One region of the Sphingopyxis sp. 550A genome, then DNA from elsewhere that is predicted to be linked to it. Evidence: riboswitches for the same ligand, from Rfam matches in the RefSeq annotation. Region 1 holds a riboswitch; each other region holds the start of a gene.
What was found. A riboswitch is a leader RNA that binds a small molecule or an ion and turns the genes downstream of it on or off. The one in region 1 is predicted to bind glycine.
Positions count from the first base shown of each region.

Region 2: another riboswitch for glycine. It lies ahead of ACVENA_RS04875 (L-serine ammonia-lyase); the one in region 1 lies ahead of gcvT (glycine cleavage system aminomethyltransferase GcvT).
Region 3: another riboswitch for glycine. It lies ahead of ACVENA_RS04890 (S41 family peptidase); the one in region 1 lies ahead of gcvT (glycine cleavage system aminomethyltransferase GcvT).

Region 1 covers NZ_CM131615.1:3,004,492-3,012,315, reverse strand. The annotation lists gene ftsZ (cell division protein FtsZ) at 1-952, shown strand, start outside; gene ACVENA_RS14465 (SPOR domain-containing protein) at 1,036-2,856, shown strand; gene ACVENA_RS14460 (deoxyguanosinetriphosphate triphosphohydrolase) at 2,853-4,025, shown strand; gene ACVENA_RS14455 (NAD(P)H-binding protein) at 4,093-4,737, shown strand; glycine riboswitch at 4,797-4,894, shown strand; glycine riboswitch at 4,895-5,002, shown strand; gene gcvT (glycine cleavage system aminomethyltransferase GcvT) at 5,056-6,189, shown strand; gene gcvH (glycine cleavage system protein GcvH) at 6,193-6,564, shown strand; gene ACVENA_RS14440 (glycosyltransferase family 2 protein) at 6,604-7,422, shown strand; gene gcvPA (aminomethyl-transferring glycine dehydrogenase subunit GcvPA) at 7,426-7,824, shown strand, end outside.
Region 2 covers NZ_CM131615.1:1,022,785-1,030,608, reverse strand. The annotation lists gene ACVENA_RS04880 (TonB-dependent receptor domain-containing protein) at 1-731, shown strand, start outside; gene ACVENA_RS04875 (L-serine ammonia-lyase) at 942-2,339, opposite strand; glycine riboswitch at 2,360-2,422, opposite strand; glycine riboswitch at 2,426-2,513, opposite strand; gene ACVENA_RS04870 (VOC family protein) at 3,183-3,575, shown strand; gene ACVENA_RS04865 (SgcJ/EcaC family oxidoreductase) at 3,603-4,025, opposite strand; gene ACVENA_RS04860 (GFA family protein) at 4,026-4,598, shown strand; gene ACVENA_RS04855 (methylated-DNA--[protein]-cysteine S-methyltransferase) at 4,614-5,090, opposite strand; gene purT (formate-dependent phosphoribosylglycinamide formyltransferase) at 5,201-6,382, shown strand; gene polA (DNA polymerase I) at 6,618-7,824, shown strand, end outside.
Region 3 covers NZ_CM131615.1:1,031,456-1,039,279, forward strand. The annotation lists gene ACVENA_RS04880 (TonB-dependent receptor domain-containing protein) at 1-1,479, opposite strand, end outside; gene ACVENA_RS04885 (Lrp/AsnC family transcriptional regulator) at 1,686-2,177, shown strand; glycine riboswitch at 2,206-2,297, shown strand; gene ACVENA_RS04890 (S41 family peptidase) at 2,398-5,652, shown strand; gene ACVENA_RS04895 (hypothetical protein) at 5,848-7,824, opposite strand, start outside.

The DNA.
Region 1 (7,824 bases):
CCTCGTCGCCAACCCGAACACGACCTTCAAGGAAGCGTTCACCATGGCCGACGAAGTGCTCCAGCAGGGCGTCCGCGGCATCACTGACCTGATGGTCATGCCCGGCCTGATCAACCTCGACTTCGCCGACGTGCGCAGCGTGATGCGCGAAATGGGCAAGGCGATGATGGGCACCGGCGAAGCCGAAGGCGACGGCCGCGCGCTTGAGGCGGCGCAGAAGGCGATCGCCAACCCGCTGCTCGACGGCGTGTCGATGGCGGGCGCGAAGGGCGTCATCATCTCGATCACCGGCGGCGAGGACATGCGCCTGATGGAAGTCGACGAGGCCGCGAACCACATCCGCGAACTGGTCGATCCCGACGCGAACATCATCTGGGGCAGCGCCTTCAACGACAATCTCGACGGCAAGATTCGCGTGTCGGTCGTCGCGACCGGCATCGACAGCACCGGCGACACGTCGGCGCAGGCTGCGCCCGCGACGCGCAGCTTCTCGTTCCAGCCCGCGCGCACCGTCGCACCGGCTCCGGTCGCAGAGGAGCCTGTCGAGGCGGCCGCGCCCGAAACGCCGGTCGAGGCTCCTGTCGAAACCGACAATGACCCGGCCCCCGGCTTCTCGCTCGGCGACGCGCCGCAGGCCGCAGCGCCCGCCGAAGCCGTTGCCGAGGAAGAGCCGATGGAGCTCTCGCAGGTCGCGGCGCGCTACGACGATACCGCTGACGAGTTGGTGCTCAGCGAGCCCGAGGCTCCGACCGGCTATCAGCCTGCCGCCCCGGCTGCCGAAGCAGCCCCGCACGCTGCGCCTGCCGAGGATGCGCCTGCGCGCTCGCTCGGTGGCGGAACGCTGTTCGAGCGCATGTCGCGCCTGTCGCGCGGTTCGACCGCCGACCGCGAAGAGGGCAAGGAGGACGGGGTCGATATCCCGCGCTTCCTCGGACGGCAGAACAACCAGTAACAGGGCAGTAAGCGGCCGTTGCTCCGGGCAAGGCGGGCCTGAAATCGGGATGATCTGACTTGCCCTTGCGGCCATGGAAAGCGATGCGGCGACAGGGTTGGGCCGCCGGACCCGGACGGGCCCGGCGCCTGGCCGCGGTGGCGGGCGCGCTGCTGCTGACGAGCGCGATCGCCACGCCTGCGCTTGCCTTTCAGGCAGCGACGCCCGACGCGGCGACGAAAGCGGCGATGGACAAGCGCACCGCGGCGCGAACGCTGCTGTCGTCGGCGCTCGGGCGGTTGGCGACGAACAGCAATGACGCCGCGGCGCTGCTCGATGCCGGGCGCGCTTCGAACGAGCTCGAGGATTATCGCGCCGCGGTCGGCTTTCTGACCCGCGCCGAGCAGGCGAGCCCGCGCGATGGCGCGGTCAAGGCGGCGCTCGGCTCGGCGATGGTCCACATGGAAAGCCCGACGCGCGCGCTCGACTATTTCGGCGAAGCGCAGCTTCTCGGCGCGCCTGAGCGCCTGTTCCTCGCCGACCGCGGGCTCGCGCGCGACCTTTTGGGACAGCAGGATGCGGCGCAGCGCGACTATCAGCTCGCGCTGTCGATCGCCCCCAATGACGAGGTGACGCGCCGTTATGCGCTCTCGCTCGGGATCAGCGGCGAGCCCGATCGCGCGGTGCAGTTGCTGACCCCGCAGCTTCGCGCGCAGGATCGTGCGGCATGGCGGCTGCGTGCGATGATCCTGGCGATGAACGGCCGCGATGCCGAGGCGACCGAGATCGTCAATGCGACGATGCCGCCGGCGCTCGCGCAGAATATCCTGCCCTATCTGACGCAGATGGACCGGCTCAACCCGGCGCAGCAAGCCGCCGCCGCGCATTTCGGTCGCTTCCCGAGCGGCGAGCTCGGCCCGCGCCGCAAGCCGGTGCAGGTCGCCGCCGCGACGCCGGCTCCGACGCCTCCGCCCGCAGTCACAACCGGCAAAAGGGCGGAACGAAGTAAGCCGCCAGCATCGGCCATGCCGAAACCCGCTTCGAAACCGGCGCCGAAACCCGTGCCGGCCGTTTCGCCGGCGCCGCGCCCGGCAGCATCCGCGGTACCCGTTCCAGCGGCAACTCCGCCCGCGTCGCAGCCTCCCGCCGCGCATAGTCCCGCTCCCTCCGCCGCCGGCAGTCCGGCGCCGGTTCCCGCAAGGACGGAAATGGCTATCGCCACGCCGCCCGCCCCCGTTTCGTCAGCGCCTGCCCCCTCCACGGCTGCGCCCGTTGCCCCGATCGGCACCAATCCCGTGCAGTCGTCGACCCCCGTCGGTCCCGGCTTTTCGATCGCCGACGTCGGACGCCCCGCGCCGGCTCCGGCGGCGGTTCCCATGACGCCGCCGCCTTCGATCGCCCCGGCGGGAAGCGCGGTGACGCCCGAGGCGCCGCTGGCCTCGCTCGCCGCTATCGCCAGCTCGATCGAGATTCCGCCCGAGGAACTGGCGCGGCCCGACAATGCGATCGGTGCCGATACGCTCGCCAAGCTGCGCGAGGACAAGAAGCGCGCCGACGCCGCCGAAGAGGCGAAGCGCGAGAAGGAAGAGGCGGCCGCCAAGGCGAAGGCCGAAGCCGACGCGAAAGCCAAGGCCGAAGCGGCCGAAAAGAAAGCGAATCCCGCGCGCATCTGGGTGCAGATCGCGACCGGCGCCAATGCCAAGGCGCTGGCGTTCGACTATGGCAAGTTCGCGAAGAAGAACCCCGCGCTGTTCAAGGGCAAATCGGCCGCGACGACCGAATGGGGCAAGACGCGGCGCCTGCTCGTCGGGCCGTTCAAGGATCGCGCGGCGGCGCAGGACTGGCTCGGCGACTACAAGAAGGCGGGCGGCGACGGATTCCTGTTCAACAGCGACGCCGGCCAGAGCGTCGACCCGGTCAAATGAGCGTCGCCGCCTGCGCCAGCAATCCGGCGCAGAGCCGCGGCCGCCGCCACGAGGAACCCGGCCGCGTCGTGCGCGGCCCGCGCGACGCCTTTCAGCGCGACCGCGACCGCATCATCCACTCGATCGCCTTTCGCCGCCTGCGCCACAAGACGCAGGTCTTCGTCGCGCCCGACGGCGACCATTACCGCGTCCGCCTGACTCACAGCATCGAGGTCGCGCAGATCGGTCGCGGCATTGCCCGCGCGCTCGGCCTCAACGAGGATCTGACCGAGGCACTGTGCCTCGCGCATGACATCGGCCACCCACCTTTCGGCCATGCCGGCGAGGACGCGCTGAAGGCCGCGATGTTTGATCACGGCGGCTTCGATCATAACGGCCATACGCTGCGGACATTGGCGCGGCTCGAATGTCCCTATCCGCGCTTCGACGGGCTGAACCTCAGTTGGGAGACGCTGGAGGGGCTCGCCAAGCATAACGGCCCGGTGCGTCGTCCCGGCTGGGCGCTGGCCGAGATCGACGGCGAGTTTCCGCTCGACCTTGCGAGCTACGCCAGCCTTGAGGCGCAGATCGCGGCGGTCGCCGACGACATCGCCTATGACAATCACGACATCGACGATGGGCTGCGCGCGGGATTGCTGACGCTCGACCAGTTGATGGGCCAGCCGTTCGTCGCCGCCAATTACCGCGCCGTCGAGGGCCGCTTTCCCGGCGCGCCGCGCGACCGCTTGCTGCGCGAACTGGTGCGCGACCAGATCGGCGTCATGGTCAACGACGTGATCGCCGCGACCGAAGCGAACGTCGCCGCCGCCGGGGTCGCGAGCGTCGGCGAGGTCCGCGCGGCGGGCTGCACGCTCGGCGATTTCTCGGACGAACTCGCGAGGGCGGAGCGCGACCTCAAGCGCTTCATGTATGCGAACCTCTACCACCATCCCTCGCAGATCGAGGCGGCGGCGGGCGCGAAGGAGGTGGTGTCGCGCCTGTTCGGCGCCTATGCGGCCGACCCGCGCCTGATGGGCGAGGATTGGGCGTCGCGCCTGCCCGAAGGCGACAGCGCGACGGTGCGCCATATCGGCGACTATATCGCCGGCATGACCGACCGCTTTGCGATTGACCGCTTTGCGGAGATATTTGGGCGCGGGGCGGTGCCGGAGGCGTTGGCGCACGCCTGATCGACGGTGCGAAAATAACCACAGGCCCACGTTGCCAACCCGACCCGGCGCAGCTTAGGATCGCCCCATGGCGTCACCCGACATCTTGCTGCTTGGCGCAACCGGCCTCGTCGGCGGCATCGTGGCGCGGTCGGTCGCGGCGACGATCCTCGTCCGCCGCGCGCCCGATTATCAAGATTCGCAGCCGGAGATGGACGTTGCGCCCAGCGAGCAATGGCCCGCGATCATCGCCGGCCGGCGACCTGCGACCCTCATCTCCTGTCTCGGCACCACGATCCGGCAGGCGGGGTCGCAGGCAGCCTTTCGGGCGGTCGATCATGATCTGGCCCTCGCTTGCGCGCGGGCCGCGAAGGAGGCGGGCGCGCGGCATATGATCGCGGTCAGCAGCGTCGGGGCGTCGTCGCAAGCCTCCAATTTCTATCTGCGGACCAAGGGCGAGGTCGAGGATGATCTTCGCGCGCTGGCGTTCGACCGGCTCGATTTGCTTCGCCCCGGCCTGCTGACCGGCGAGCGTCAGGGGCCGCCGCGGCTGGGCGAGGGGATTGCGATGGTCGCGGCGCCGCTGACCGATGCGCTGCTCCATGGATCGCTGCGTCGCTATCGCTCGATTCCGGCAGAAAGGGTCGCACAGGCGATCGTCACCCTGACCGGCGAGCGGGCGTCCGGCGTCTATATCCACGAAAACGACGCGATCCGCGCGCTCGCCGATTGACTCCGCAAAAAGGCGACGCCAAGGCTCGGGCGTCTGTCGGGTCTCCTTGCGGAGATTCGGCCGGCCGCGCGGGAGAGCGCGGGGCAGGGCGACCTGCACCGCCACCGAAGGAGCAACCGCCCCGGAAACTCTCAGGTCAACGGACCGCGCAGGCTGGAACGGACACTCTGGAAAGCGTTCCGGCGAAGGTCGTCGGGACCACCGAAGGGGTAACTCTGCGTTCTCGCAGGGGAAACTCTCAGGTTCCCGTGACAGAGGGGGCATGGCGACAGGACGGCATCGGGCCGCGCCTTGCCATGTCAACCGCGGGAGACTGACATGACCGAAACGGACTTTACGGGCGAGGAAGCGGTTCCCACCGCAACGCTGCCGCTCGACGCCTGGCACCGCGCGAAGGGCGGCCGGATGGTCGAATTCGCCGGCTATTGGATGCCGATCCAATATGAAGGCATCATGGCCGAACATCAGTGGACGCGCGAGAATGCGGGTCTGTTCGACGTCAGCCATATGGGGCAGCTCAGTCTTGAAGGCGAAGGCGCCGTGGAAGCGCTTGAAGCGCTCGTCCCCGGCGACATTGCGGCGCTGAGGCCCGGCCGGATGCGCTATTCGCTGCTGCTCGGCGAGGATGGCGGCATACTCGACGATCTGATGATCACCAACGAGGGCGACCAGCTCGGCATCGTCGTCAACGGCGCCGTGAAGTGGGACGATATCGCACATCTGCGCGAGCATCTCCCCGACGATGTCACCCTCAATCACAGGGAAGATCACGGGCTGCTCGCGCTGCAGGGGCCGAAGGCGGCTGAAGCGCTCGCGCGTCTCGTTCCCGAAAGCGCCGGCCTTGTCTTCATGCAGGCTGCGCAGGCGACCTGGAACGGCCATGCGATCGCGCTCAGCCGCTCGGGCTATACCGGCGAGGACGGTTTCGAAATCTCGCTTCCGAACGAAGCGCTCGCGGCTTTTGCCGACGCGCTGTGCGCGATGGATGAGGTGAAACCGATCGGGCTCGGTGCGCGCGACAGCCTGCGGCTCGAAGCGGGACTTCCCCTCTACGGCCACGATCTCAGCGAAGACACCGATCCGATCGAGGGCGACCTTGGTTTTGCGATCGGCAAGCGCCGCCGCGAGGAAGCGAATTTCCCCGGCGCCGCGCGCATTCTCGGCCATCTTGCCGACGGTCCGCCGCGCCAGCGCGTGGGCCTGCTCGTCGATGGCAAGCTGCCGGTGCGTGAAGGCGCGAAGCTGTTCGACGGCAACACAGAGATCGGCGTCGTGACTTCGGGCGGCTTTGCCCCCAGCGTCGGCGCGCCGATCGCCATGGGTTATGTGCCGCGCGATCACGCGGTGCCCGGCACCGCGATCGCCGCCGAAGTTCGCGGCAAGCGCGTGCCTTGCACCGTCGCCGCCATGCCCTTCGTTCCCCATCATTATGTCCGCAAACAGGGAGGCTGACCGATGCCGCGTTATTATACCGAAGAGCATGAATGGGTCGATGTCGACGGCGACATCGCGACGGTCGGCATCACCGACTTCGCGCAGAGCCAGCTCGGCGACATCGTGTTCGTCGAGGTTCCCGACACCGGCGCCGAACTCACCGCGGGCGGTGACGCCGCGGTCGTCGAATCGGTCAAGGCCGCGAGCGACGTCTATGCGCCGGTCGACGGCGTGGTGACCGAAGGCAACGGCCAGCTCGAAGAGGATCCGGCGCTCGTCAACAGCGACCCGGAGGGCGAAGGCTGGTTCTTCCGCATGACGCTGACCGACAAGAGCCAGCTCGACGGTCTGATGAACGCCGAAGCCTACAAGGCCTTCATCGCCGATCTTTGACTTGTCCTCCCCTCCCGCCTGCGGGAGGGGGGAGATGATGTGAGCGCATCCGCCGCCCTCGCCGATTGCCGCCTGATGGTGGCGACGCCCATCTATGACGGGGCGCAGGGTAGCTATGTCCGCGCGGCGCTCGACCTCGCGTTGAAGGCGCAGGCGGCGGGCGTCGCGGTGCGCTTCGAGTTCATTCTTTACCAGCCGTCGATCACGCGCGCGCGCGATCTGCTGGCGGCGATCTTCCGCGCCAGCGATTCCACCCATCTACTGTTCGTCGACGCCGATATCGATTTCGCGGCTGACGACGTCTTTTCGATGCTGGCCGCGATGCGCGAGCGGGACGATTGCGCGATCCTTGCCGCCGCTTGCCCGCGACGAATGGTCAACTGGTCCAACGTCGCACGCGCGGTCGAGCGTGGGATGGCGAAGGACGATCCGGGCGACCTCGCGCGCTTCGGCGGCGAGTTCGCGCTGCATTTCCTGCATCGCGACCAGCGGTTCGCGCTGACCGACCTCGTCGAGTTGACGCGAGCCGGGACGGGGATGATGCTGATCCGCCGCGACGTGCTCGATGGGCTTGGCGCGCGGCACCCCGAGCTTGCCTTCCGCACCGACCCCGGCGAGCGCGCCGCGCACGGCGTCGCGGACAGCGAGCCGAGCTTCTTCCTGCCGATGATCGACCCCGACAGCCGTGAATTGCTGTCCGACGATTATGCCTTTTGCCGCCGCGCGCGCGATGCGGGCTTTCGCATCTGGCTCGCGCCGTGGGTGCGCACGACGCACAGCGGCCCCGCGATCTTCCAGGGGTCGCTTCCCGACCTCGCTCAACTTTTCTCTGTCCATTCCGCCTCTTCCACGGAGTAGTTCATGCGTTACCTTCCCCTTACCAGCGACGACCGCGCGGCGATGCTCGCCGCCGTCGGCGCGGCGTCGATCGACGATCTGTTCGTCGACGTGCCCGCCGAAGCGCGGCTCGACGGCACGATCGCCGGGCTTCCCGACCATGCCAGCGAGCTCGCGGTCGAGCGCCATATGGCGGCGCTCGCGCGGCGGAACATGGCGGCGGGCGACGGGCCTTTCTTCCTCGGCGCAGGCGCCTATCGCCACCATGTCCCGGCGAGCGTCGATCATCTGATCCAGCGCGGCGAGTTCCTGACCGCCTACACCCCCTATCAGCCCGAAATCGCGCAGGGCACGCTGCAGATGCTGTTCGAGTTCCAGAGCCAGGTCGCGCGCCTGCTCGGCACCGACGTCGCCAATGCCTCG
Region 2 (7,824 bases), 2.0 Mb from region 1:
TCGACACCTTCGGCGTCACCAACATCGTCAACAGCTGCTATAATCTGACCGGCGCGCAACGTGACAGCTTCTGCAGCCTGATCACCCGCGATCCCGTGACGCAGGCCATTTCTCAGGTCGACGACCGCTATATCAACCTGTCCCAGCAGCGCGCCCGCGGCATCGACTTCGCGCTCCAGTTCGGCTTCCCGCTCGGGGCCGATGCCAATCTCGGGTTCGAGATCCGGGGCACGCGCGCCCTCGAAAATTCGATCACGCGCGACGCGCTGAGCCCCGAACTCGAACGCAACGGGCTGTCGGGCTTTCCCAAGCTCACCGGCTATGCCGAAGCGCATCTTGACTACAAAAAGCTGACCTGGTTCGTCGGCGCCAACTATGTCGGCCGCGTCGATGACACGCGCTATTGGGAGGAACAGGGCGCCTTCATCCCCGGCACGGATCATTTCCGCTTCTATGGCGCCTATGCCGGCCGAAACATTTACGGCAATTCGAACGATTTCGCCGAGGTCCGCGAAAAGCTGTCGGTCGCCGCCTATGTGACGGCCTACACCTCGGTTCGCTGGCAGATTCTCGACAAGACGACATTGCTCGCCGGGGTCAGCAACATCTTCGACCGGAAGCCGCCGGTGATCGGCCCCGATGCCTATACCTATCGGATCGGATCGGTCGCCGGGAATCAGTATAATCTGACCGGGCGCACCTTCTTCATGCGTCTCAACCAGTCATTCTGAGGTCCGGCCCTCCTTCCATCGACGCAGACCATTGTTCGCGTCGATGGATTCGGAGCGGCTGCCAAGAATTGGGCGGCCTTGATCGTGCGGCCCCGGTGGTGGCCGTGTCCGTCGAATTGCCCTGACACGCTGAAGCTTCGATGATATTCTTCACCTCGCCACGCATTTGGCGCTCAGCGCCCGCACCCGGCGGGGAATGTTACCAGCCCGTCAGCATTCGACGACGTTGACGGCCAGACCGCCAAGACTCGTTTCCTTATATTTCGAGCGCATATCCTCGCCGGTCTGGCGCATCGTCTCGATGACTGCATCGAGCGGGACGACGTGCCGGCCGTCGCCCTGAAGCGCGAGGCACGCGGCATTTATGGCCTTGACCGCCCCCATTGTGTTGCGTTCGATACAGGGAATCTGAACGAGCCCGCCGATCGGGTCGCAGGTCAGTCCGAGATTATGCTCCATCCCGATTTCGGCGGCATTTTCAATCTGCTCATTGGTGCCGCCGAGCGCGGCGACGAGGCCTGCGGCCGCCATCGAGCACGCGACGCCCACTTCGCCCTGACAGCCCATTTCCGCAGCCGAGATCGACGCGCGCATCTTGTAGAGGAATCCGATGGCGGCGGCGGTCGCGAGCAGGACGCGGCTTCCCTCGCGCGAAGCGCCCGGGGTGAAGGATTCATAATATTTGAGGACCGCCGGCAGCACGCCCGCCGCGCCATTGGTCGGGGCAGTTACCACGCGGCCGCCCGCGGCATTTTCCTCGTTCACGCTCAGTGCGAACAGACTGACCCATTCGAAGATCTTGGTGGGGTCGTTCGAGGGGGCCTTGGCCAGCAGCGCATGGTGCAGCGACCGCGCGCGGCGCGGAACGTTGAGGCCACCGGGCAATACACCCTCGCCGCGGCACCCGCGCTCGATGCAGGCGAACATGGCGTCGCGCACAGCATCGATGAAGGCAATCGTCTCGACCGGCGCGCGCCACGCCTCCTCGTTGGCGAGGACGATGTCGGCTATCGCAAGCCCGTGGGTCCGGGCGATTGCGAGCAGTTCCTCCGCCGAGCCGAACGGGTAAGGAAGGGCGACGTTCGACCGTGCCTCCGCCTCGCCCTCACAGCGTATCGCGCCACCGCCGACCGAGAAAAAGGTGCGGGTCAATTCCTCACCGAAGGCATAACGGGCCGTGAACCGCATCGCATTCGCATGTCCGGGCAGAAATTCTCCGCGCCGGAAAATGAGGTCCGCTGTTTCGTTGAATGCGACCGGGCAACAGTCAGCGAGCCGAAGTGAATGGCACTCCCTTATCGCCGCAACGATCTCTTCGACCCGATCTGGATCGATTTCTTCCGGAAGCCGGCCGGACAATCCAAGCAGGATTGCCCTGTCCGTCGCATGCCCCTTGCCGGTCAGCGCAAGCGAGCCGAACAGCTCGCAAGAGACGCGCGCAGGGTGGCCTTTGCCCATCGCGAGCCGGGCGAATTGCGCGGCTGCGCGCATAGGTCCCACCGTGTGGGAACTCGACGGCCCGATCCCGATCGTGAACAGATCAAAGATGCTGAACGCGACATTCGTCGTATGAATCTGTGCGGACACCGGCGCCTCTCCTGCCGGCATTCGCCGGACATCAGCGCCCCTTCTGTCTGCTTGCCTGAGATCGCTATCCCGTCGGCGGACGCACTAAGCGTCACTTTCCAGAATTCCATTGCCGCATGGTCCTTCTGCCTGAGAGTTTCCGGGGCGGTTGCTCCTTCGGCGCCGGAAATATCCGGTCTCTCCCACATCGGCGGATCGACCATCGCGCGCGGCGATCATTGTGTCAACGCTCTGTTTCATCCGATAGTGGACATCACCGAGGTGCATGGGAGTGGCCTGCCCCGGGGCAAGCCACAAAACCGCCCTTCCTTGCCTTCAGAAGGGCTTCAAATAGCAAGTATTGGCGAGTTATAACAATGGTGTGCCCGCGAAGGCGGGCACACCATTGTTAGTGAAAACCCCTCTGGTGCAACGGCATCTTTGCGGAATCCCATAGACTGTAGCGCGCCGTGAAGAGGTCGTGGTCCGGTCTCAACCGATTGACCGCTTTCGGGTGTGGCCGCTTGGCTCACTCGCGGCCCGTACAACAAATTCTCAAAGCGCTGATTCGTCCGGTCGAGACCCAATGTCTACCCAAAGGCGCCTCCCCCGAAGCACGGCGAATATCAATAGAAACGGGCGCCGCCGCAGAAGAAACGGTTGCAAATTCACGCGAATTTGTGCCTGATCGCAGAGTTCCGCCCGATTTTCGGGCAAACCGATATATCTCGAAATAGGGATTTGGTTGAATCGCGAAATTTCTCCTTATTTTTTCATGAGCGTAGCTTTTTTGACGGACTGCTACTCGGTCATTTCAGACTAAATATTTTTCTGTCGCATTTCCAATGCGTTACACCACGCTGAATTATCGAGTGGGAGTGAGCCATGCCCATCGCCTATATCACCATCGGCACCAACGACATGGCGCGGTCGCGGCGCTATTATGATGCGGTCATGCCGCATCTCGGCGGGCGGCTGGAGGTCGACTATGGCGACCAGGCTTGCTGCTATGCGATGCCAAGCGAACAGCGCGTCTGGATCGGCAAGCCGAACGACGGGTTGGCGGCGGCTCCCGGCAACGGAATCATGCCCGGTTTTCTATGCGAAAGCCAAGCGGCGGTGGACGCGGCCCATGCCGCTGCGCTGGCCTGTGGTGGCACCAACGAAGGCGATCCCGGTCCGCGCCCACTTTATGGGCCGGACTTTTATGGCGCCTATGCCCGCGACCCCGAAGGCAACAAGATGAGCTTCGTCTATTTCGGAGCGCCGCAAAGCTGAGCAGACGCCAGCAGAGCGAACGGCGGCTCAATCGCGCAATATCGGCTCACCCGTCCGCGGGTTGACCAGCGTCACATTTTCGAGCGCCTGGATTTGCCATGCGCCATCGCGCCGGGTCACGACCGCAAGAATCATCGTGTCGACCCGATGCGGCCCCGCCGGATGCGCCGCGCCCGCGCTCAGCCGCGACCACATGTGCAGGATCGCGGCATCGGCCGAAATCGGATCGACGTCGGCGATCTCGTTGGTCAGCGTCGAATCGCTGTAGATCGTCTCGTGGATCGGGGCATGGCCCGCGACGATCTGTTCCACCCCGCGCCAGTAGGTGCCGAAGCGATTCACGAAGCTCGCGTCCACATGGAACAGCGCGGCGAACGCCGCCATGTCGTGCCGGTTCCATGCGTCCGCAAATCGCGCGGCGATACTCGCCGGTCCTTCTTCCTGAACCATATGACCCTCCTGACGGTCGAGCGGCTCGACGGCGCAACGCCCATTGCCCTATCCTATCTTCCCGGCGAAATCGACAAGCGAGTCGCAGTCATGGACAGGATCGAAACCGAAGCCTCGGGCGGCTGCCAGTGCGGCGCGGTGCGCTGGCACATCACCGCGGTGCTCGACACCTCGCATATCTGCCATTGCCGCATGTGCCAGAAGGCAGCGGGCAATTTTTTCATCGCGCTGATCGGCGTTCCACGCGATGCGATCACCTGGACGCGCGGGCAGCCGGCAACCTTTGCCAGTTCGGACAAGGCCGCGCGCGGTTTCTGCCGCGACTGCGGAACGCCGCTCACCTACGACTATCACGAGAGCAGGCATATCAACCTCACGACCGGATCGTTCGACGAGCCCGAGCGGTTTCAGCCCAAGGTCCAGTTCGGCCTCGAAGCCCGGCTCCCCGTTTTCGAGGATCTGCCGCTGAAGGCTGAAGGCACGACCGAAGAGACGATGGCCGCCTATGTCGGGGCGATCAGGGCGAGCAACCACCAGCATCCCGATCGCGACACCGATCGCTGGCCGCAATAAGCAGTCGCGCGCGGCCTATTGCTCAAGTTCGAGCAGATATTTCTTCGCGTCGAGCCCGCCGGCGAAGCCGGTCAGCTTGCCCGTCGATCCAACGACGCGGTGGCAGGGCGCGATGATCGAAATCGGATTGCGGCCATTGGCAGCACCGACCGCGCGCGATGCGGTCGGCCTCCCGACCTGTTGCGCGATCTCGCCATAGCTGCGGGTCTCACCGAACGGAATGGTGAGCAGCGCCTCCCATACCTGCTTCTGGAAATCGCTGCCCGAAAAGGACAGGGGCACGTCGAACGTCCGGCGCTTGCCGGCAAAATATTCGCCGAGCTGGCGTTCGGTCTCGACCAGCACCGGATGTTCCGGCTCTTCGGCCAGCGGTCCCAGCCGGACGCGGCCCGGACGGTCCTTCTCCCACAGGATCGCGGCGAGCCCCTTGGCATCGGCGACGAGGGTCAATTCGCCGACCGGCGACCAGATGGTTTTGAAAGCGTGCGTCATAAGTTCGATCCTGTCATTCGCTGTCGCGCTTTAGCGATGAGCTTCCTATGGCAGGGGCGACGCCGCGACGCGTCCCGAATCTTGCGCCCAACCTCGACGGAAAGATTGCCATGACCCCCACCGCCAAAATCCTGCTCCTCGGCTCGGGCGAGCTCGGCCGCGAATTCACCATTTCGGCAAAGCGGCTCGGGTGTCACGTCGTCGCCTGCGACAGCTATGACGGCGCCCCGGCGATGCAGGTCGCCGACGAACGCGAGGTGTTTCCGATGCTCGACGGCGACGCGCTCCGCGCCGCGATCGAGAAGCATCGCCCCGACCATGTCGTGCCCGAGATCGAGGCGATCCGCACCGAGGTGCTGGTCGAACTCGAGGCCGAGGGCTTCCACATCGTCCCGTCGGCGCGCGCCGCGCAGCTCACGATGAACCGCGACGCGATCCGCGACCTCGCCGCGAGCGAACTCGGCCTCGCGACCTCGACCTTCGAATATGCGACGAGCCGCGACGAACTCGCCGCCGCCGCGGCGCGCGTCGGCTTTCCGCTCGTCGTCAAACCGGTCATGTCGTCGTCGGGCAAGGGCCAGAGCACGGTAAAGGACGCCGCGGACATCGACGCCGCGTGGGATTATGCGGCCGCCGGTATGCGCGGCGACCGGCTGCGCGTGATCGCCGAGGCCTTCGTCGATTTCGATTATGAGATCACTTTGCTCACGATACGGCACAAGGACGACGTCAGCTTCTGCCCGCCGATCGGCCATCGGCAGGACCGTGGCGATTATCGCGAAAGCTGGCAGCCCGCGGCGATGTCCGCCGCCGCGCTCGCCGCCGCGCAGCAAATGGCCGCCAAAGTCGTCGACGCGCTGGGCGGCCACGGCATCTTCGGGGTTGAATTTTTCGTGAAGGGCGACGAGGTCATCTTCTCCGAACTCAGCCCGCGCCCGCACGATACGGGGATGGTGACGCTCGTGTCGCAATCGCTGTCCGAATTCGACCTCCACGCCCGCGCGATCCTCGGCCTGCCGATTCCCGCCATCACGGTGCCGCATGCGAGCGCCAATGCGGTGCTGCTCGCCGACCGCGACGCGGCGGACTTCACCATCACCGGCCTCACCGAGGCGCTGGTTCCGCCGGACGCGAACACCCATGTCGATGTCCGCATCTTCGGCAAGCCGGTGACGCGCCCGTATCGCCGCATGGGAATCGCGCTCGCCCGCGTCGAAGGCGGCACGACCGACGAGGCGCGTGCGATTGCGGCGGCAGCGGCGGGAAAACTGAAGATCGACTATGAGGGATAAACCCGCCGCACCGTTCGGCGTTTTTTCGACTGATTAAGCAACATTCTGTATCTCATAACTTCGTCATTCCCGCGAAAGCGGGAACCCAGCGTAGGGTCAGCCGACGCACGCTCTGGGTTCCCGCTTTCGCGGGAATGACGAAGATAAGGATGTCCGCTCTCCACCTCAAAGCAACTGCAACGCCTCGCACGGACATAGCTAGGCCGCCCCGCATCCCCCTGCTACACCCCGCGCCATGTCCGAGAAGAATCATCTCTATCTGGTCGATGGCTCCAGCTACATCTTCCGCGCCTATCACCGCCTGCCGCCGCTGACGAACCCGAACGGGGTGCCCGTCGGCGCGGTCTATGGCTACACGACGATGCTCTGGAAGCTCGCGAAGGATTTGCACGACGCCGACGGGCCGACGCATCTTGCCGTCATCCTCGACCATAGCAGCCAGTCGTTCCGCAACGACATCTACGACCAGTATAAGGCGAACCGCCCCGAGCCGCCCGAGGACCTGGTTCCGCAATTCCCGCTGATCCGCGACGCGACGCGCGCTTTCTCGCTGCCGTGCATCGAGATGGCGGGGTTCGAGGCCGACGACCTGATCGCCTCCTATGCCGAGGCCGCGGTGCGCGAGGGCTGGGACGTCACCATCGTCTCTTCCGACAAGGATCTGATGCAGCTCATCCGCGAACCCACGGACGGCTCGCCGCATGTCGACATGCTCGACACGATGAAAAACGTCCGGCTGGGCATGGAAGCGGTAAACGAGAAATTCGGGGTCACCCCCGACCTCGTCGGCGACGTGCTCGCGCTGATGGGCGACAGCGTCGATAACGTCCCCGGTGTGCGCGGGGTCGGTCCCAAGACCGCGACCAAGCTCATTCAGGAATATGGAAATCTCACCGCCGCGCTCGACGGCGCCGAGACGATGAAGGCCAGCAAACTGCGCGACAATCTGATCGAGCATCGCGCGATGGCCGAACTGTCGCGCGTCCTCGTCGACCTCAAGCGCGACTGCCCCCTCCCCGACCCGCTCGATGACCTCAAGCTCGGCGCGATCCCGCCGGGGCCGCTCAAGCTGTTCCTCGACGAGCACGGCTTTCGCTCGCTGTCGGCGAAGCTCGACAATGGCGTCGCGCCGAGCGGCCCGCCGACGCTGCCGCGCGCGGGCGCCGCGCCCGCTGCGGCGTCCGCCGCTCCCTCGACGCCGACCCTCCCGGCATGGCCCGCGATCGACCGCACGCTGTACGAAACGGTGACGACGATCGAGGCGCTCGACCGCTGGGTCGAGGCCGCGCGCGCCGCGCATGTCGTCGCGGTCGATACCGAGACTGCGAGCCTCGACAGCGTCACCGGCGATCTTGTCGGGGTCAGCCTGTCGACCGGCCCCGGCAAGGCCTGCTACATCCCGCTCGGCCATGGCGGCACCGACATGTTCGCCGAGAAGCCCG
Region 3 (7,824 bases), 2.0 Mb from region 1:
GAGCCGATCCTGATAATAGAAGGTCTGGCCATAGGTGCCGCGCGACAGGCCGAAGCGGGCGCTGATGTCGTAATTCCAGTTGCGCAGCACACCCCCGCCGAACTTGCCGCGCAGCCCGACGGTCGACTGGAAGAAATCGACCTTCTGCTCGGCGCGGAACGGCCGGACGATCTGCGGGCCGACGTCGCCCGACGAATTGCCGCCGCTCGCGATGATCAGCGCCTCCCCGACCGTGTTGTTCGGGTTGGTCGCCGACAGGAAGGGGTAGAGGAAATACCAGCCGTTCGATTGCGAATGGCGGTTCGAATAGAGCGCGCTGAAATAGAGCTCCGAATTGTCGCCGACGTTCACGCCCGCCGAAACATAAGCGTTGATGCGGCGATAGGGCGAGATGGAGTCGGCCTCGTCATAGGCGCGGCTGGTGTTGGGCGAATAGGGATAGGTGTCGGGAAAGCCGCCGCGGTTGGCGCGGACCCAGTCGAGCAGCGGCGCAAGGGCCGGATTGGTGGGATCCTGCAGCCCGAGCGCGGCGGGGGGATAGGGGCCGTTCGCCTGCGTCGGATCATAGACGAAGGCGCCGCCGTACCAATATTGATCGAAGAAGATACCGTTCGGATTGTGGTTGATGCAGCGGAAGTTGCCCGAAGTGTCGCGGGCGTCGACGCGCTCGCCGCTCGTCGGATCGTAGACGAAATCCTGCCGGCACGCGGTCTGGGGCCGATCCTTGAGATCGAGCTCGAACTGCTGGTCATATTCGAGCGCCGCGGTCACGTAGAAATTGTCGTAATTGCGGCCCCAGAAGGCGTTCGCCTGGACATAGCGCCCGCCGTGCTTTTCGGGGAGGCGGGCGAAGCCGCCGAGTTCGAGCCCGTCGCCGCCCTTGCGAGTGATGACGTTGATCACCCCGGCGATCGCATCAGAGCCATAGACCGAGGAGGCGCCGGTGGTCAGAACCTCGATCCGGTCGAGCGCGACCGAGGGGATGACGTTGAAATCGACCGGCGCGACCTGGCTTCCGGTTCCCGACGGGGCGATCCGCTGGCCGTTGAGCAGGGTCAGCGTCCGCGTCGCGCTCATGTTGCGCAGGCTGATCGTATTGACGTTGGCGCCGCCCAGCACAACCGATCCGCCGGCTCCGGTCGCCGAAAGCTGGTTGTTGATCTGCTGCGTGCCTGCCGCGGCGGTGGCATGCGCGACGATCTCCGCCGCGGTCGCATTGCCGAGCACGGCGCCCCGGTCCGCCTTGAGCACCTGCACCGGCGCGGTGGTCGAGAATTCCGACGGCAGGCGCGAGCCGGTGACGACGATGTCGCTTTCCGCCTCCTTGCTGCCGGTATCGGTCGCGCTATCGGCCGACCGGACCTCTGCGGCGTCGCCGTCGCGGGTGTCCGCATCGGCGGTTTGAGCCTGCGCCGCGGCCGAATGGGCGAGCGCCGCGATCAAAACCGCCGACGACACGCCATGAAAATTGAATCGCATGTTGATCCCTCCTCCCTGATCGGACCTTGCAGATTGGCTTCCGTTTGCGGACTGGCCCCCTAATGTCCGGTTTATGCAATGAGCTTGCTGATTTTCCCCGATACCGACACCTAGCATTCATCGGCCTTGCCGATCCCACCAAATTTCGGTGCCAAATTGGCTTGTGGAATGAAATATCGTCGTGATACGATATTATTATGGAAAATATGGAAACACTTGAGCTTGATCGGTTAGATTATCGAATCATGCATATCCTGGCGTCGGACGCGCGGTCGAGCGATGTCGCGATCGGCGAGGCGGTGGGGCTTTCGAGCAACGCCGCGGCGCGGCGGCGCCGGCTGCTCGAAGGCCATGGCGTGATCGAGCGATATACGGCGCAGTTCGATCTCGACCGGCTGGGTTTCGGCATCCTCGTCCTGGTGCAGATGGAGCTGGTGTCGCAGTCCGACGACGCGCTCGATCGCTTCGAGGCGGCGATCCAGAAATGCAGCGCGGTGTCGAAATGCTGGTTCGTCTCGGGCGACGTGGATTTCCTCGCGCTCGTGCATGTCCCGTCGCTGCACGACTTCGACGAAACCTATCGGCAGGAGCTGTCGAGCCTGCCGAATGTCGCGCGGATTCGCAGTTCCTTCGTCCTGCGCAGCGTGATCGACCGGCCCACGGCGCTGCGGGTGCTGGAGAGCGCCGGAAGGCCTTGACAAGCGGACGGACGCCGCGTCATCCTGAGCGAGTCGGATGGGAGAGAGCCTGCCTCGCGCAGGCCGCCGAAGGAGCAACCGCCCCGGAAACTCTCAGGCACGAAGGACCATCCGGCGCATGGAATCTGGAGAGAGGCGCGCAGGCGTCCGCCGACGGGATAACGATCTCAGGCACACGGACAGATGGGGCCCTGATACCTGCTCGGGAGGGGCTTTGTTCGTGAACTTCTTTTCAAAAGATCGTGCGCGCCAGCGCTTCATCGTCGCCGCACTGCTCAGCGGCGTCGCCACCGCAGCCTCCGCGCAGGCGCCCGACCCCGCCGATCCTTATCTCCGTTATCCCGATGTGTGCGGATCGCGGATTGTCTTCAGCTTTGCGGGCGATCTGTGGCTACAGGATGGAACGGCGGCGGAAGCGCGGCGGCTGACCAGCACCCCCGGCCCCGAATATTTCGCGAAATTCTCGCCCGATTGCAAAATGCTGGCGTTCACCGCGCGCATCGATGGCGACGACCAGGCCTATGTGATGCCCGCCAACGGGGGCGAGGCAAGGCGTCTGACCAGCGCACCCTCGCGCAAGGGGCTGTCGACGCGCTGGGGCAGCGATAATCAGGTGGTCGGCTGGACGCCCGATGGGAGCGCCATCCTCATCCGGTCGATGCGCGACGCGGCGATGCTGTCGCAGAGCAACCTCTATACCGTCAGCCTGGCGACGCGCACGATCGAGCCCGCCGGCACCGCGCGCGCCGGCGCCGGGGTCTTCTCGCCCGATGGAACGCAGATCCTCTATTCGCCCTGGTCGCGCGATTTCCGAACCTGGAAACATTATCGCGGCGGCTGGGCGCAGGACCTGTGGATCTATGATCGGTCGAGCGGCGCGGCGCGGCAGCTCACCCGGACCGATGCGACCGAACGCGACCCGATGTGGACACGGCAGGGCCTCTTCTTTCTCTCCGACCGGAACGGGGCGATGAACCTGTTCCGCGCCGATCCGGCAACCGGCGAGGCCGAGCAGCTCACGCGGCACGAGAGCGACGCGAAATGGGCGTCGGCCGATCGCGCAGGAGCCATCGTTTATGAGGTCGACGGCCGCATCTGGCGCTTCGATCCGGCGACCGGTGCCTCCGAGCAGCAGGTGATCCGGGTCTCGTCGGATGCGTTGCAGGCGCGTCCGCGCTTCGCGCGCTATGGCGAGGCGATCGACAGCTTCGTCCCGACGCCCGATGGCGATCGCGCGCTCTTCGTGGCGCGGGGCGACATATTCGATCTGGCCGCGGGCGACGCACCGGTCCGTGCCGTAACCGCGAGTTCCGACGCCCAGGAGCGCGAGGCCGCCATGTCGAGCGACGGCAAATGGATCGCCTATGTCTCCGACCGAGGCGGCGAGGAGGAACTGTGGATCGCGTCTGCCGACGGCGGTGCCGCGCGGCAACTCACCTCGGGTCACCATGATCGCTTCTCGCGGCCGCAATGGGCGCCTGACGGCAAGCGCATCGCCCTGTCGGGGAAGGACGGGGCAATCTATCTGGTCGATGTCGCGAGCGGAGCGATGCGCGAGGCCGGGCGCAGCGGCAGCGTCTTCGTCAACGATTATGCCTGGTCGCCCGACAGCCGCTATCTCGCCTACACGCGCTTCGGCCCAGCCGATATGGGACAAGTACAGATCCTCGACGTTGCGACCGGCAAGACCTTCGCGGCGAGCGATCCGCTCTATAACATGTCGCAGCCGGCCTTTTCGCCTGACGGCAATTATCTCTATGCGCTGACCGACCGCCAGTTCCGGGGCCGGTTCGAGGGGCGCGAGTGGAATTTCCAGGTGCCGCGCCAGCGCTCGATCGCCATCCTGCCGCTTCGCGCAGGGCTACCCGATCCCTTCCTGACCGCGAGCAAGGACGAAACCGTTCCGCCGCTCGCGACGATCGATTTCGACGGGCTGATCGACCGCCTCGCGCCGACGCCGATCGCGAGCGCGAACATCGACGCCTTCACCGTCGGCAAGGACGATATTGTCTATTCGGCGGCGATCGCGGACGACGATGCCTATCGGCTGAGCGCCTATTCGTTCGAGAAGAAGGAAACGCGCACCGTCGCGGATCGCGTCGATGCGGTGGCTTTCCTGCCCTGGAGCGCGTCTGCGGTGACGCGGCGCGAGAAGGATTATGCGCTGCTCGATACCGCCAGCGGCAAGGCGAGGAAGCTCGACATCGGCCGCCTCACCGGAACGATCGCGCCGCGCGAGGAATGGCGCGCGGTCTTCGACGAGGTCTGTCGACGCTACCGCGACTTCTTCTACGACGCGAAGATGCACGGCTTCGACTGGGCGGCGCTGTGCGCGCGCTATCGCGCCGATCTGCCGCGCATCGGCAGCCGGGGCGACCTGACCGAGGTCATTGGGCGCATGGTGTCGGAACTGAACGTCGGCCATGCCTATATCGATGGGCGCGACGAATGGCAGCCCGCGACGCCGGGGTCGGCGGCGCTCGGCGCGGTCTGGGTCTTCGACGCCGCGAAAGCGCGCTGGCGCATCAGCCATATCTATGCGGGCGACCCCGTCGATCCGCTCTATCGCTCGCCGCTCGGCGCGCTCGGCAAGGAAGTGCGGGTCGGCGACTGGCTGCTCGCGATCGACGGTCGTGCGCTCGATGCCCGCACCGACCCGTTCGAGGCGCTGATCGGCAAGGCGGACAAGGAGGTCGCGCTGACGATCGGCCGCGACGGCGTGAAAGGCGAGCGGACGCTGGTCGTCAAGCCGATCGCCAGCCAGGAGGGGCTGGCCTATCGTGAATGGAGCGAAAATAACCGCCGCCTCGTCGATCGGGTGTCGGGCGGACGGATCGGCTATGTCCATATCCCAGCCATGTCGCCGCAGGGGCTGGCGGAGTTCGCGCGCGGTTATTTCGGACAAATCCGCAAGGACGGGCTGATCGTCGATATTCGCGGCAATCTGGGCGGCAGCGGATCGCCTCTGGTCATCGACCGGCTGCTGCGCCCCTTCCTGACGACCGGGCATGTCAAGGGAATGGACTATCCGACGACCTATCCCTGGGGCGGATTCACGCAGGTGTTCACCGGAAAACTCGCGCTGCTCGTCAACGAAGCAACGATGTCCGACGGCGATACCATGGCTTATGAATGGCGGCAGGCGAAGCTGGGTCCGATCTATGGAAAGCGGACCTGGGGCGGGGTGATCGGCACCGGATCGACCGGGCCGCTGCTCGACGGGACCGAGACCAATGTGCCGCAATATGCGCTCGCCGCAACTGACGGATCGTGGATCGTCGAGGGCGAAGGGGTGAAGCCCGATGTCGAAATCGGTTTCGACGCGGATGCGAAGCTGGGTGGCGACGATCCGCAACTTGCGGAAGCGGCGCGTCTGCTCGCCACGCAGATATCCGGGCACCCAGGGACGCTTCCCAACGCTTCGCCAGGGCCTGACAAGCGCGATGTGCAATCCGTTACGGGTACGAGGGGTTGACTGGAATTCCATTCGCTAGCCGGTTTCGAGTGGCTGAAACCATAGGGCGGCGGTTGTTGGGCACCCCGCCGCTGCGGGCGAAGTGCTGACGGTGAGGCGTCACAGCCAAGCAAACTCGTTGGAGTTCGACGCAAGGCTGAATCCCCCACGCTCCCAGCCCCAGTTTTTCCGGGGCCGGGAGCCGGGGGTTCAATTCTAGAAGCCGAAGGCCACGCCAACCCGGCCGCCAGTCGTACCCTTGACGGTCGATCCGGCAAAGCCGCCGCTGACGTACACGCGCGGTGTCAGGCGAACCACCGCGGCGCCGGAGAAGCCCTGCTCGCCCTGATAGGTCGCAAGGTTGAACGAGACCGAGACATTGCTGTCGGGGACGATCATCGTGCCCCCCATCGCCATCGCGGTAACGATGCCGCCGGTCGCTTCGCGAAAGCGCCGGTCGTTGCCGAGGCTGAGCGCATCGATGCGACTGTTGAGCGCGGCAACATTGGTATCGAGCGCGCCGATCGCCGAGCCGACGTCGTGATAGGCGGTGCCGCCGACCGAATAGCTCGGCGCGCTGACCGCCCCCGTCGCCGTATCATAACTCGCGCCGCCGCCGAGCGCCGCCGCCAGGCTGACCCCCGCGGTGTCGCCGCGCAGGACCGCCGTTGTCGCCGCTGCCTGTGCGCCGTTTGCCGTGGTCTGGGCGGTGGCGGCATTGGCGAGCGCGGTGTTCGCGGTGCCTTGCGCCGCCGCCGCTTCGGTGCGGGCGGTGTTCGCCGTTCCCTGTGCGGCGGTCGCGCCTGCGAGCGCCGTGTTTGCCGTCGTCTGCGCGGCCGCGGCGTTGGTCAGCGCCGTCGTCGCGGTCGTCTGGGCCGCGGCGGCTTCCGTGCGCGCCGTATCGGCGGTCGTTTGCGCGGTCGCGGCATTGGCCAGCGCCGTATCGGCCGTTCCTTGTGCCGCCGCGGCGTTGGCGAGCGCGGTGGTTGCGGTGGTCTGCGCGGCCGCCGCCGCATTGCCCTGTGCGGCGAGCGCGGCATTGAGCTGCGCGACGTTCACCGCGTCGGTATCGGTGGTGCCGGCGGCGACATTGGTGATCGCCCGCTCATTGCCCGCCGACCCCACCGACACGGTGTTGGCGCGCGTTGCGGTCGAATTGGCGCCGATGGCGACCGCGCCCTCGGCAAAGGCCGTCGCACTGTCGCCCAGCGCCACCGAACGGTCGCTGCTGGCAAAGGCGCCCGCGCCGATGGCCACGGCGTCCTCCCCGGCGCCGCCGCGGTTGCCCAGCATGATGCTGTCGGCCCCGTTCGCCAGCGCCTGGCCGCCGATGGCGATGCTGTTGGCACCGATCGCGCGCGTCGTCAGCGTGTCGCCGCCGCCGATGGCGATGCTGTTGTCGCCGATCGCCTGCGCCTGTTGCCCCAGCGCCACGGCCGATTGTCCCGTCGCCTGCGTCAGTTCGCCCAGCGCGACGGTTCCGCGGCCCTGTGCATTGGCCTGGTCGCCCAGCGCCAATGCGCTGGCGCCGTTCGCGACCGAAGCATTGCCCAGCGCCACCGCACCGGTGCCGGTGGCCGTGTTGTCGGCGCCGACGGCGACCGCGCCGGTGCCGGTCGCGACATTGGGATCGCCGATCGCGACCGCGCCGTTGCCCGAGGCGATATTCTGCGACCCGATCGACACCGCCTTGCCGTCCTGCGCGGTGGCGCCCATGCCGATGGCGACGGCTTCGTCGCTGTCGGCGGAGGCGTCCGTCCCGACGGCAATGGCGTTTTCTCCGATCGCGTAGCCGCCGCCCACGCCGCTGTCCTCAAGGCGAGACAGGCGGCCGTCGGTATAAAAAGCGTCAATTTCCAGGTCGAGGACGCGATCTTCGACGCCGTCGATCAGGTCGGTGGTGTCTGCGATGTCCTGCTTGACGGCATAAAGCTGGCTTCCGGTGACAGCATCCGAGCTGCCGTCGAATATCTCACCATCGGCGGCATTGATGATCCGCCGCTTGATGGTGTCGCTGCCGACGCTGACGACATATTCCCCCGCCGTCGTGGACCCGGTGCCGAGCGCGACCGAATTGCTGCCGGCCGAGCTGCCGTTGCCGATCGCCACACCGCCGCCCAGCGAATAGACATCGTTGCCGATCGAGATGCCGCCGGTGCCGCGCGCGAGATTGCCGATGAAGATGCCTCCGCC